DNA from 2 places in the Desulfosporomusa polytropa genome. Region 2 is predicted to be linked to the other one. Evidence: riboswitches for the same ligand, from Rfam matches in the RefSeq annotation. Region 2 holds a riboswitch; the other holds the start of a gene.
The links. Region 2 has a riboswitch for lysine ahead of dapB (4-hydroxy-tetrahydrodipicolinate reductase). Riboswitches for the same ligand answer to the same signal wherever they lie in the genome.
Positions count from the first base shown of each region.

Region 1 (4,393 bases), 1.5 Mb from region 2:
ACAGAGTTATAATTATCACTGCTTACAAATATATTCTTTCTCATAAACTAGTAAAGTATAATTGACACCGAACTTTTCAATTTGATCATCATATCCTGCAACCTAACCATCTAAATGGAAGCGTGGGGACGGTTCCATTTGCTTCCTTTCTTCTTTTATGCTAAACTGAAAAAAATGCCAAGGATTGCAAAAAAAGTATAGTTAATAAATATTTTTCATCTATAGTAAAATATATTATACTAATATCAGAAGCAATAATTGTCGAGATATAAATTAAGGAGGAGTTTTGCATGAATAGTAGTATGAGTGCTGAAAAGAAATTTGGTATGGGCGAGATGAGCGAAATACCCTCAAAAATGCAAGAGCAGGTATCGCCTGTTAGATCGTTGCTCGAATGCAACGCCATCGTTTTAGCGATGTTATCTTTATTGTTGCTTAATTATTTATAGTAAGTAGAATATTGTTGAGGGACATAAGGGGATGTTTCTTTTTTGACATCTCGTACATCACTAAAAACTTTATTCCTCAATAAATTGAGTTAGCTCTTTGTTAAATTTAGCGTGCTCGTCATAGAATAATCCGTGACCGCTGTATCTGAACGGAACAAGTTTGGAGTCTCTAATTTTTTCATTTTGGGCAATAGCCAATGGGAACAAACAAACTTTGTCATGGATACCATGAAGAATTAAAGTTGGAACATATATTTCCTCAAGATCCAAAAATAGTTCTTCGTCTATCCAAGAGGCTGCAACTGCTGCGGTGGACCAACCTGCCGCTTGCAGTCCCATTTGAAAGAACCAATTTGAGAAAGCTTGAGATACATGCTGAAAGAAAAACGTATCGCCAAAATTTCGCAACATTTCGGGACGGTCATTATTTGTTCCCTGGATGATTTTAATTACATCCTCTTTTTTTAGCCCATGTGGAAAATAAGGACGCTGAATCAGACTGGGAGCTGCTGCTGCAAAAAGGGCAAGCTTAGATACCCCGTATCCCTTGTGACGGGCCATATAGCGAACAGCGACCGCTCCCCCCGTAGAATGGCCTCCGAGGGTGAAATCATGAAGTCCGAGTTCTTCGACTACACTGCGAATATCATCTGCCGACGTATCGTAGTCGTAGCCTGCCCAAGGCTTGTCGGAATTACCGAAACCTCGCGCATCAATTCCTATGCAGCGATATCCCCGCTTAGGCAGTTGATCAAACTGATACTCAAACATTTTATGGTTTGCCGGCCAACCGTGTATAAATACGATTGTTTTACAGCCCGCAGGATTAAGGTCTTCCACGTATATCTTTACGTCTGGTTCGACTTTAATATATACCCCCACCAAAAGCCCTCCTTTGAAAGAATATTTACATAATATATACTATATTATGCACTCGCTACTAACAGTGTGATAGCCTAGTGTGGGCTGTATCATTCATTTAGAAATAGATAAATCCAACAGATGCTATTTTTTTAGAGGACTTATACAGCATTTCCGCCAACTGGCATTGAAAATTGTGGCAGTAAAAGATCGACATTTCGACAAAAAATCTTGACGAACTAATTGCGAAAGTCTAGAATAGAGCTAATAAAGAAAAATATTCCTTTAATCAGATTGTTTATAGAGGCGCAGCCAACATTAGTACCTGTTTGATGAGGCATCAACGAAGGCAGGGAAAGGGTTAGTTGCCGAAGTAAGAAAAACGGCGGTTTTTTTTACTGGGTCTGCATTGAATAAGTGCAGGACTGTCACCAACGTTGGTGGAGAGCTATCTCATCTGGGCCGAGACATGGACTATTATTTTTCATGTTATTGAAGACACCTGGCAGAGAAATCACCAAGTGTCTTTTTTATTTTTATTATATTTTTAGGGGGGAATTTATGAAAACGTGGGTAAAGGTTTTAGGTGGATTTATGGTTGCAGTTTCCATGGTTGCTATTGCAGGTTGTGGCGGGTCGGCGACTCAGGGTAAAAAAGCGGCGCTGACGGTTGCGATGGTTAATCCTCTGTCAGGAGATAATGCGACATATGGTCAAAGCCATAAAAATGGTTTCGAATTGGCTCGTGAAGAAATCAATAAGGCTGGCGGGGTTAAAGGCCAGTCGATTGAAGCGGTCTTTCACGATGATGCAGGTGATCCCAAACAGGCTGCCGCAGGAGCGCAAAAATTTGCCGATCAAAAAAATGTAGTAGCGTTAGTCGGGTCTTGCCTTAGCTCGAATACTCTTGCCATGGTTCCGATAACCGACAAGGCAAAACTGACTCATTCTGTGGTGTCTTCAAGCACGCCCAAGCTTTCGGGAATCAGCCCTTATTTTTTTCGTATGGCTGTGCAGGATGCCAAAGTAGGAGTTTTAATGGGTGATTTACTGGGGCAAAAATTAGGAGCTAAACGGGTTGCGATCCTCTATCCTAATAACGATTTTGGCAAAGGTCTTATGACCGTTCTTGAAAAACAGCTTAACCAATATCAGGTTACAATTGTTTCTAACCAAGCTTATTTGGCAACAGATAAGGATTTTTCCGCTCTGCTGACCGAAATAAAAAATAAAGGCATTGATGCACTCGCAGTTTGTGGTACTTATACAGATGGTGGCTTGATTGTCAAACAGGCGACTGAATTGGGTCTGACTGTTCCTATTGTAAGCGGCCCTGGTTTATATAGTCCCAAATTTATTGAAATTGCGGGGAAGGCTGCCGAACGCTCTATATCATTAGGCGCATTTGTTTCTACCAACCCTGACCCAGCTGTACAGGCTTTTGTTAAAAAGTATAAAGAGAAATATAATGTAGAACCAGACACCTTTGCTGCTCTAGGCTATGATCAAATGTATGTTCTTGCCAAGGCGATGGAGAAGGCTGGTGAAAAAGGAACTATCACCAGAGAAGGTGTCCGTGAGGCCATGAGCCAGACCGATTATAAAGGTATCACTGGGACAGTGACATTTGATGATAAAGGTGACTGGGTTAGACCTTATTTATATATTACTGTCAAAGACGGACAATTTGTTGTATATCAATAATTGCGAATTGCGGTGGGAAGTGACAGGTCAGCCTGCTGCTTCCCACTTGTAGTCAGAGGAGGGTGATCAGATGCTGCAGCAAATTATAAATGGACTGGCACTCGGTGGTGTTTATGCTTTAATTGCGATTGGTTGGACGGTGGTATTTGGTATTGTCGGTCTTATCAATTGGACACATGGCGAGGTTTTTATGATTGGTGCATTTGCCGGGTATCTTGTTATAACGACTTATCATGTTAATTTTTTTGTGGCGTTAGTTGTAGCTATGTTTTTTGGTGGGCTGGTGGCCTATCTTATTGAGCGATTAGCTTATCGGCCACTGCGGACAGGCCCTAAGCTTGCCTTGTTTATTACGGCGCTCGGGGCTTCGATCTTTATTCGCAATTTAGCCGCTATAATCTGGGAGCCTCAATCACGAGCCTACCCAGCTACCTTTGAGGCATCGGTTATGACTTGGCAACTTGGTTCAACCGTTTTGACAATCAATACGCTGCAAATCATGATTTTTGCGGTTACGCTGGTTATTATGGCTTTTCTGCAGTGGTTTATTACGCGGACCATGATGGGCAAGGCTATGTTGGCGGCATCGCAGGATCTTGAAGCAGTTAGTCTGATGGGGGTTGATGTCAACCGTTTGATTACCATCACCTTTTGGGTTAGTGGGATGTTGGGTGGTGCCGCTGGAGTACTTGTTGGCGTTCTATATGCTATTGATCCAATGATGGGAGCAATGGCTGGATTGAAAGGTTGGGCTGTAGCTGTGCTGGGCGGGGTTGGCAGCATCAGCGGTGCTATGGTTGCTGGTTTATTGCTGGGAGTTATTGAAAACATTTCGACGACCTTCATTTCATCAGGTTATCGGGATGCAATTGCTTTTGTTATCATGATTGCTACACTGGTTATTAAGCCAACTGGCTTAATGGGATTTAAATTTGAGGATAAGGTCTAGGGGGTGGGTTTATGGCAAAACCAGCATTACAATTTGCACAGAACTTGGCACATAAACCGGCAACAGCAATTATTCTCATTGCAGTTCTGCTTGGATTCACTTTTATAGATTCACTTGATTTAACGGAAGAATATATATTCGGTGCTTATGCCAAGCATATTTTGTTTATTTCACTTATTTATAGTGTTGTTACGTTAAGTTTAAACTTTGTTACTGGTTATGTCGGGCAAACATCGCTAGGTCATGCTGCTTTTTTTGGACTGGGCGGATACGTTTCTGCCCTCACAACATCTTTATTGCATTTGCCCTATGGAGTGGCTTTTATACTATCCGGATTAGTAGCTGCACTGGTGGGATTGCCACTGGGTGCTCCTGCGCTTAGAATAAAAGGCCCCTTTTTAGTTGTTGTCACCTATGGTTGTGGTGAGGT
Region 1 is NZ_AP042400.1:5,082,994-5,087,386, forward strand. Features, by position in the region: gene ACZ449_RS25640 (hypothetical protein) at 1-65, shown strand, start outside; gene ACZ449_RS25645 (hypothetical protein) at 291-449, shown strand; gene ACZ449_RS25650 (alpha/beta fold hydrolase) at 519-1,331, opposite strand; lysine riboswitch at 1,604-1,769, shown strand; gene ACZ449_RS25655 (ABC transporter substrate-binding protein) at 1,872-3,014, shown strand; gene ACZ449_RS25660 (branched-chain amino acid ABC transporter permease) at 3,085-3,963, shown strand; gene ACZ449_RS25665 (branched-chain amino acid ABC transporter permease) at 3,975-4,393, shown strand, end outside.
Region 1: another riboswitch for lysine. It lies ahead of ACZ449_RS25655 (ABC transporter substrate-binding protein); the one in region 2 lies ahead of dapB (4-hydroxy-tetrahydrodipicolinate reductase).

Region 2 (4,393 bases):
TGCAATCAAGAATTTTCGCATTCTCAACAATTCTTGGATCAGCTGTCATAATGCCTTCAACATCTGTATATATTTCGATCATGTCAGCCTTTAAAGCTGCGCCTAAGACTGATGCACTAGTATCGCTGCCACCGCGTCCCAAGGTAGTAAATTCACCTTCACCCGTCATACCTTGAAAGCCACACACAACAGGTACTTTTCCCTGTTTTAAATAACTGATTATCCGTGTTGGATCACATTTTGAAATACGAGCGTCAGTAAAGTTATCATCGGTAATAATACCCGCATTTCCTCCCGTTAACATAACTGCGTCCATACCAGCGGCCTGCAGCGTACCGGCCATAATCACGGCTGAGATCATTTCGCCGCAGCACATAATCTGATCAAGCTCGCGGTCAGCAATATTCTTATAGGCTGACCGCGCAATATCGATTAGTGTATCTGTAGCGTAAGGAGCTCCCTGACGTCCCATAGCCGAAACTACAACTACCGGATTAAAGCCTTGATCCCGCGCTTTTTCAATCTTGCGCAGTACAAGTTCCCGCACTTCAGGTGATGCTACAGATGTGCCCCCGAACTTCTGGACAATTATTCGCATTTTGTACACCTCAAATTAAATTATGCTCAATCATATACTCAGCTATTTGCACAGCATTCAGCGCTGCACCTTTGCGAATTTGATCGCCTACAACCCACATATTTAATCCATAAGGCACAGTTTTGTCTGCCCGAATACGACCAACAAACACTTCATTACTGTCTGAAGTATATAGTGGCATAGGATACAACATTTCAGCCGGGTTATCTTGTACAATAACACCAGGAAATTTAGCCAATACTTGTTTTGCTTCTTCAGGCGACAGCGGGCTATTAAGCTCTATGTTTATTGATTCAGAATGACTGCGATATACCGGCACCCTCACCGTCGTCGCAGTTATTCCGATGTTATAGTCATTGAATATTTTATGAGTCTCATTTACCATTTTCATCTCTTCTTTGGTATAATCCTCTTCAACAAATACGTCTATTTGCGGTAAGAGATTAAACGCGATTTGATAATGTTTGGGCAAACTGGCGCTCGGTAAAATATTAGCTTCTACAGGACGATTTTCTACAACTGCCTTAACTTGGTCAGTCAGTTCATCAATGCCTTCTTTGCCAGCACCGGAAACAGCCTGATATGTAGAAACAACTATACGTTTAATCTTTGCCACATCATATACAGGCTTTAATGCCATAACCATAATAATTGTCGAACAGTTAGGGTTAGCAATAATCCCTTGATGATTTTTTATGGCCTCTGGGTTAACTTCTGGCACGACCAAAGGTACATTCGGGTCCATGCGGAAGGCACTTGAATTATCAATGACAACCGCCCCGCGTTTAGCAGCCTCGGGTGCTAAGGTTTTACTAATTGAGCCGCCTGCAAATAAGGCAATTTGCACATCACTAAATGAATCGGGTGTCGCCTCCTCAACAATGTAGTCTTTACCCATAAATTCGATAGTTTTACCTGCAGACCGTTCAGACGCTAACAATTTCAATTGGTTAAACGGAAAGTTGCGCTCTTCAATAAGTTTTAAAAATTCTTGGCCAACTGCTCCAGTTGCCCCTAAAATTGCTACATTATACTTTTTCATTGTAAATTAGTCCCCCATTCTATAATCATAAATATGCTCATATATTTGAAGTTGGCTTCGTTCTTTGCAACGTTTAGCCCATTATATGTTCAAGACCAAAAATCAGCCCATCAACAGTTAGCACTTTTTTACAAGCCAGTACTACTCCCGGCATAAACGATTCTCTGGATATTGAGTCATGGCGAATCGTTAGGGTTTGGCCTAATCCACCGAAAATCACTTCCTGGTGAGCTACATAGCCAGGCAGTCGAACACTGTGCAATCGAATACCTGACAAATCACCGCCACGAGCACCAGTCAGTTTTTCTTTCTCATCTGGATGGCCTTGCTGCATTGTTCCCCGTACACTGGCAATTAATTCAGCGGTTCTAAGACCTGTGCCAGATGGGGCATCCAGCTTTTGATCATGATGCATCTCGATAATTTCAACATGCGGCAAATACTTGGCGGCCTCTTGGGAAAGTTTCATCATAAGAATAGCACCTATGGAAAAATTAGGTGAAATAATTGCATTAACCTTGGAAGCTGCACATAGCTCACGAATATCCTCAATATCAGTTTCCGTTAATCCGGTTGTACCCACAACTGGGCAGACGCCATTTTTAATGGCAATTTTAATGTTGCTTAAAACTGATTGCGGATTAGTGAAATCAACCATAACTTGTGGTTTAGTTTCATTGACAACAGTAACTAAGTCATTGCCAACCGTTACTCCTGTTTTTCCTGCGCCGATAATATCGCCTACATCGGCAAAGTCGGAATTTATATCTACTGCTCCGACTACGCTTAAATGCGGGTCCTTATGAACTGCTCGCAATACTTCCCGTCCCATTTTGCCATAAGCGCCACATACCATCACTCTAATCAAGCGCTATCCACCTCCTGTTTAATAAGAAAAGCAGCTGGTGAGCGCATTTCTCACCAGCTGCCAAAACAGCATTTTTCTGACCTTAGGAAAATATATGTGTATATATATCGTCCCTGACCAGATGAGATAGCACTCCACCAAGTAATGGTGACAGTCTTAAATCTATTTGATGTAAGACCAGTAAGAAGATTCGGCATTCTTTCTTACTTCGGCGGTCGCCCCTTTTCTTTCAGCTCATCGATTCCACTCTCACTGAAAGTACTTTTGACTCCCGCACCTCTACTTCATCCTTTACAGGATGTTGCTTATTCATTTTATACACATTCTATACCAAAGGTTCCATCATTGTCAATAAATATTAAAAGCTGTTTATTTATTCATCCACGACATTCCAGTGAAAACTATGTTTAGGTTAATGCATGAGTTTCTACGTCTCTTGCCCCGTTTTGACGCAGGATCTGAGCTGCTTGATTCGCTTTCGCGGCATCAGAGCGGATTATTGCCAGAATTCCACCTTGTGCTACCTCTTGTTCATAGCGTCTTCCTACTTCAGCCGGAATGCCCCAATCAATAAGCCCACCCGTAATACCGCCTGCTACCGCCCCACTCAAAGCGGCAGCAATTGGCCCAGCGGCTAGTACTGGTCCTACACCAGGAATGGCTAAAGCACCTGCTCCCAAAAGCAAACCGCCAATACCGCCTAACGTGCCACCTGCTAGGGCACCATCGGTAATATCATCTTCAACATATTCAGTATCTTGGCCTTGCTGATTTTTGTTTTTGGAAACAATATTTATTTCTTCGGTTGTAAAGCCTTTCGTTCTAAGCGCATTTACTGCCTGCTCAGCATTATCACGAGAATTAAATACACCAATTACGCTTTTAACTCCCGTAGTACCTGCCTGCATTCCAGGTGACTTAGTTTGCGCCGCAGAACTCGTAGTTTGTGTTTGGAGATTTGCAGTTTGCGCTTGACCACCTGCATAGTTATTTACTAAAGCGTTTCCTGTCTGGCCTGTAGTTTGAGCTGTTGGCTGCTTCCCAGTATTTCCTTGCATAGCACCTGTAGAATTGTTCGTTATTGACATTAATAAGCCTCCTAACATTAGTCTGATATACAGTTTAATGTTAGGCTTAACAAGTACAACACTTTTTATTCCCGATCATCTAGAATACATGTGATCATAAGCGTTATTTAAATCAACAATAACAACTTCATCTCCGATGCGTTTGATTGCCTGCCATGGTATTGTTACTAGCTGATTGTCACCTAAAAAGTTAAATAGTGTATTTCTTTTGGGCAGAATTAATCCACCAATAACACCAGAGCGACTGTCAAAAGTAAGCTCACACTCACCAACGATACCTAACCGCGCACCATCTCCCAAATTAATAACTTCTTTTCCAGTCATTTCACTTATCCGCATACTTTCACCTACTTGCTATCAAATAGTTTAGCAAAAAACGGTTGAACAACCGCCACTACTATAGCCGTCATCGCCAGCGGATCGAACATAATTATACTGACAGTTATCCGTTCAGGTATCTCCAATTTTAAAAATGAAACAATCATTACCAAAGAAATATATACGCCGCCGGCAGTGGCAACTAAATCTCGTACGGCATTAGCAAAGGGCGATGGCTTTGGCTCAACTGAGGGTATATTGTCCAAGGACATCCGAGAGTGGCAAACACGTACCCAAACAGACCCCATAACCATCAAGACAACCAGTACTAATGTCATCCAGGTATACACAGTAGCCCTCCTTAACCTGCTTCTACCAATGTATATGGCGAATTAGCATAAGTTATGAAAAAAAATCGCCATTTGTTACTGTCCTGTACTCCCAAAACCGCCTGAACGAAGATTATTGACGCAATCGTT
Region 2 is NZ_AP042400.1:909,080-913,472, reverse strand. Features, by position in the region: gene dapG (aspartate kinase) at 1-598, opposite strand, end outside; gene ACZ449_RS06090 (aspartate-semialdehyde dehydrogenase) at 609-1,640, opposite strand; gene dapB (4-hydroxy-tetrahydrodipicolinate reductase) at 1,714-2,508, opposite strand; lysine riboswitch at 2,628-2,798, opposite strand; gene ACZ449_RS06080 (general stress protein) at 2,916-3,596, opposite strand; gene ACZ449_RS06075 (YlmC/YmxH family sporulation protein) at 3,672-3,935, opposite strand; gene ACZ449_RS06070 (hypothetical protein) at 3,944-4,264, opposite strand; gene ACZ449_RS06065 (dCTP deaminase/dUTPase family protein) at 4,340-4,393, opposite strand, start outside.